Regions from separate parts of the Mesobacillus sp. ABV4_180 genome, predicted to be linked through region 2. Evidence: riboswitches for the same ligand, from Rfam matches in the RefSeq annotation. Region 2 holds a riboswitch; the other holds the start of a gene.
The links. A riboswitch is a leader RNA that binds a small molecule or an ion and turns the genes downstream of it on or off. The one in region 2 is predicted to bind S-adenosylmethionine.

Region 1: another riboswitch for S-adenosylmethionine. It lies ahead of ACXAEA_RS05630 (methionine ABC transporter ATP-binding protein); the one in region 2 lies ahead of mtnW (2,3-diketo-5-methylthiopentyl-1-phosphate enolase).

The regions. Positions count from the first base shown of each region.
Region 1 covers NZ_JBSWTJ010000001.1:1,139,113-1,141,505, forward strand. The annotation lists gene ACXAEA_RS05630 (methionine ABC transporter ATP-binding protein) at 1-995, opposite strand, end outside; SAM riboswitch class I at 1,107-1,212, opposite strand; SAM riboswitch class I at 1,303-1,405, opposite strand; gene ACXAEA_RS05635 (alpha/beta fold hydrolase) at 1,742-2,393, shown strand, end outside.
Region 2 covers NZ_JBSWTJ010000001.1:3,260,551-3,262,943, reverse strand. The annotation lists gene ACXAEA_RS16765 (aminotransferase class I/II-fold pyridoxal phosphate-dependent enzyme) at 1-1,141, shown strand, start outside; SAM riboswitch class I at 1,204-1,312, shown strand; gene mtnW (2,3-diketo-5-methylthiopentyl-1-phosphate enolase) at 1,411-2,393, shown strand, end outside.

The DNA.
Region 1 (2,393 bases), 2.1 Mb from region 2:
TTTTGCTGGCCGATAAAATTTAGAGCCCGTAAAATTTCTTTATCACTGCCCTGAAACTCGACGATCAGGTTTCCGAATGGGGTGCCCTGAAGCTCGGTAATATTTCCAAAAAGAACATTGATATTTACATCAAATTTCTTTGCAAGCTGTGATAAAAGCGGCTGGCCGGCTGAATCACCGACAAAATTGATTCGGAATACCTTTTGAAGCCCGGAGTGCCCATCAATAATCGTTCGAACTGAATCTGGGATAGTGTCATTCATGATGGAGCTGACAAAGTTCCTTGCCGTTTTCGTTTTCGGAGCAGAAAAGACATCAAAGACAGTGCCTTCCTCAATAATTCTTCCTTCTTCAATGACAGCCACGCGATCACAAATTTCACGGATGACTGACATCTCATGGGTAATGATTAAAATGGTGATGTTGTACTCCTTGTTGATTTTTTTCAAAAGCTGAAGAATGGAGCTTGTTGTCTGCGGATCAAGTGCAGAAGTCGCTTCGTCACACAGCAGGATTTTCGGCTGGGTTGCCAGTGCCCGTGCTATTCCAATCCGCTGCTTTTGGCCGCCGGATAGCTGATCCGGATAACTGTCTGCTTTATCAGCAAGGCCGACAAATTCAAGAAGCTGATGAACCCGCTCTTTTATTTGTGCCTTTGGAATTTTTGCGAGGACCAGCGGCATGGCCACATTATCAAAAACGGTTTTCGAATTTAAGAGATTGAAATGCTGGAATACCATCCCGATATTCCTTTTAATCTCCCTGACCTCTTTTACAGAAAGGGAAGTCAGGTCGCAGCCATCAACAATCACCTGTCCTGAAGTCGGACGTTCCAATAAATTCACGCAGCGGATCAATGAACTTTTTCCTGCGCCGCTAAAACCAATGACTCCAAATATTTCGCCTTCGTTAATTTCTAAATCAATTCCATTTAGCGCGGCTACCTTTTGCCCGCGGCTTTCGTATACTTTTTCTACTTTCTGAAAAGTAATCACCTTTCTGCCTCCTTTGTAGATGGTTCATCCATGCTTTTTCAATTAACAAAAAAGCCCTCTTCCCGGAAATAGGAAGAGGGCACGCCTGAAAAAATACAGGACAAACTTCTCTTCTTATCTCCCAAGCCTTTTGCTTGCTGGATTTGGCACAGTCCCCCATAAGGGGTCCGCTGCCGAGGCTTCATAGGGCCAGTCCCTCCGCCTCTCTTGATAAGAAAGTATTGATATATAGTTGTAGGTAGGGAATTCCGGAAAAATAAAAATCCCCTTCAGAAAGAAGAGGACATCAAATTAAAAAGTTGGCCTCTTCTTATCTGTCAAGCTGCGCTTGCTGGATTTGGCACAGATTCCAAAAGGAGTCCGCTGCCGAGGTGTCATAGGGCCAGTCCCTCAACCTCTCTTGATAAGAAGGTAACGAATATTCGGTTTTAAATCTTGTTTATTACTTTACTGTGGCATAGAGAAAGTGTCAATCATTTTATTTGGAATTTTTCTCGAAATTTGGAAAATGGGAAATTCGGATTATAAGGATGAGGTGAGATCCAGCCGTTGAAAAAATTAAAAGAAGGTGCCCAAAAGTTTTATATCTTTTGCTACACCATCTTTCGTTGATGGAAATTAGTTTGCTTTAGGTTTTACCTTTTTTCAAGTTAGCTTCCTCAACCTTCCTTAGTTCTAGGTAATCACCTATGTTAAAAAAATGAATATCTTATGCTCGATACCACTTTCATCGAGGAGGCTTGGGCATGGGTTACTTTGTTACTGTAGAACAAGGTGTGAATTTGTATGTTGAAGACATTAATCCTGGAGGAAGCAAGACCATTGTTTTCTTGCATGGCTGGCCGTTGAGCCATAAACAGTTTGAATATCAATTTAATGTTCTTCCATCCATGGGGTACCGTTGCATCGGGATAGACTGGAGGGGCTTCGGGAATTCGGATAAACCAATGTCTGGATACACTTTTGACCGATTGGCCGATGATATCCGCGCGGTAGTTGAGACACTTCAATTAAATAATTTTGCCCTGGTTGGCCACTCTACTGGAGGTGCGATCGCAATCAGATATATGTCCCGGTACAATGGTTACGGAGTATCAAGGCTGGTCCTTGTTGATGCTGCAGCCCCAACAGGATTTACAGCCGAAAATGCAGGCAAATTGCTTAAAGAAGCATTAAACGACCGCCCGAAGATGATGCAGGGAATAATTGATACTTTTTTCTTTCAATATATTTCTCCTCAGTTTTCCGACTGGTTCTTTCAAATGGGACTACAGGCCGCAGGTTGGTCCACAGCGTCAGTCATCGTTTTATTAAGAGGTGAAAACCTGCATGCTGACCTTCCAAAAATAGAAGTACCAACATTAATTATTCACGGCATTCATGACAAAGTGATACCTT
Region 2 (2,393 bases):
TTCACTGGTGCAAAAAGTGGGGGCTTACACAGAAAAAGGGGCGGATATCATTAATCTTGGCCAGGGGAACCCTGACCAGCCGACCCCGGGACATATTGTTGAAAAATTGAAGAAAGCAGCGGAAAATCCCATTAACCATAGGTACTCACCATTCAGGGGAATTCGCTCCTTAAAAGAAGCGGCAGCAGAGTTTTACAAAAGGGAGTATGGGGTCGACCTTGACCCTGAAGAGGAAATCGCAATCCTTTTTGGAGGCAAGGCAGGTCTCGTTGAGATTCCCCAATGCCTTCTGAATCCAGGGGACACTATTCTTGTCCCTGACCCAGGCTACCCGGATTACTGGTCAGGTGTAGAACTTGCAAGGGCGAAAATGGTAACGATGCCGCTGCGGGAAAAGAAGGGCTTCCTGCCCGATTACAGTGAGCTTGGTGAAAAGGTCCTATCGGAAGCAAAGCTGATGTTTCTTAACTACCCAAACAATCCTACGGGTGCCGTAGCAGACAAGGATTTTTTTGATGAAACGATCGAACTTGCCAGGAAAAATGAAATCTGTATTGTCCATGACTTTGCATATGGAGGCATTGGTTTTGACGGACAGCGTCCATACAGCTTTTTGCAATCAGACGGCGCGAAGGATGTCGGAATCGAGATCTATACTTTATCTAAAACGTATAATATGGCCGGCTGGCGTGTTGGTTTTGCAGCAGGAAATAAGAGTGTCATTGCGGCAATCAACCTGCTTCAGGATCATATGTATGTCAGTTTGTTTGGTGCAGTCCAAGAAGCAGCAGCTGAAGCATTGCTAGGGCCACAGGACTGTGTTGCCGAACTGAATGATTTATATGAATCCAGAAGGAATGTTTTAATTGAGGGGCTGACAAAAATCGGCTGGAGCGTTACTGCTCCGAAAGGATCTTTTTTCGCGTGGCTAAAGGTTCCCGAACCATTTACATCCGTTGTATTTGCTGACTTCTTGCTGGAAAAAGCGCATATTGCTGTGGCGCCTGGCGTTGGATTTGGAGAGTTCGGCGAAGGCTTTGTAAGGGTAGGATTGCTGACTTCAGAACAGAGATTGCAGGAAGCTGTCAGTCGAATTGAAAGCTTAGGAATTTTCAAAAAAATTGTTGACATTAATTTATGAACCTGACATAATCCTAATTAATAAATTTACTTTAACCAATTAAATAACTTGATTAAATTATTTTCTTATCAAGAGCAGGCGGAGGGACGAGCCCGATGAAGCCCGGCAACCGACCCAGCAATTATGCTGGGCACGGTGCTAATTCTTGCAGCGAAAGCTGAAAGATAAGAAGAGTTTAGTGTATTTTCTAACCTCTTCTTTTCGAAGAGGTTTTTTTTATGCCTCAACCCTTGTTGAATAAGTTTTAGTTTTGGAAAGGATTGATCTACTTGAGTGAAATTACAGCAACTTATATAGTCCATGACGCTAAGCATAATCCAGAAAAAAAAGCAGAGGGAATTGCACTTGGATTGACAGTGGGATCTTGGACAGACTTGCCTGAGCTGGACCAAAAACAGCTGAAAAAGCATAAAGGGAGAGTCGTTTCTGTTGAAGGAACAGGTCTCGATGAAAATTCAGAAACAGTCGCAATCATTAAGATTGCTTATCCAGCAATCAATTTTTCGCCTGACCTGCCGGCAATTCTCACAACGGTATTTGGCAAGTTATCTCTTGATGGCAAGGTGAAATTAGTAGATCTTGATTTTGGGGACGAACTGAAAAAAGCTTTTCCAGGTCCGCGTTTTGGAATTGAAGGAATTCGAACGAAGCTAGGTGTTCACCACCGTCCTTTATTGATGAGCATTTTCAAAGGGGTAATCGGCCGCGATTTGGATTTCCTGTTGGAACAACTAAAGGAACAGAGCCTGGGAGGAGTCGATCTGATCAAGGATGATGAAATCCTGTTTGAGAATGAGCTTACTCCTTTTGAGAAGAGGATCGCTTTAGGGAAAAAGGTTCTCGATGATGTCTATGAAACTACTGGACACAGAACATTATATGCTGCCAACCTGACAGGAAGGACCACGCAGCTGAGGGACAAAGCAAGGAAAGCGTCAGAGCTGGGAGCGGATGCACTGCTGTTCAATGTTTTTGCCTACGGATTGGATGTGCTGCAGGAACTGAGAGAAGATGATGAAATCAGTATCCCGATTATGGCACATCCTGCAGTAAGTGGTGCATTGACTTCAGCACAGGAATATGGTTTCTCGCATTCTTTATTGCTAGGCAAACTTGTACGCTACGCTGGAGCAGATTTTTCTCTCTTCCCATCCCCATATGGAAGTGTCGCACTTGAGAAGCAGCAGGCGTTGTCCATTGCCGAGTCACTGACTGTTGTGGATCAATTCAAAAGAGCCTTCCCGGTGCCTTC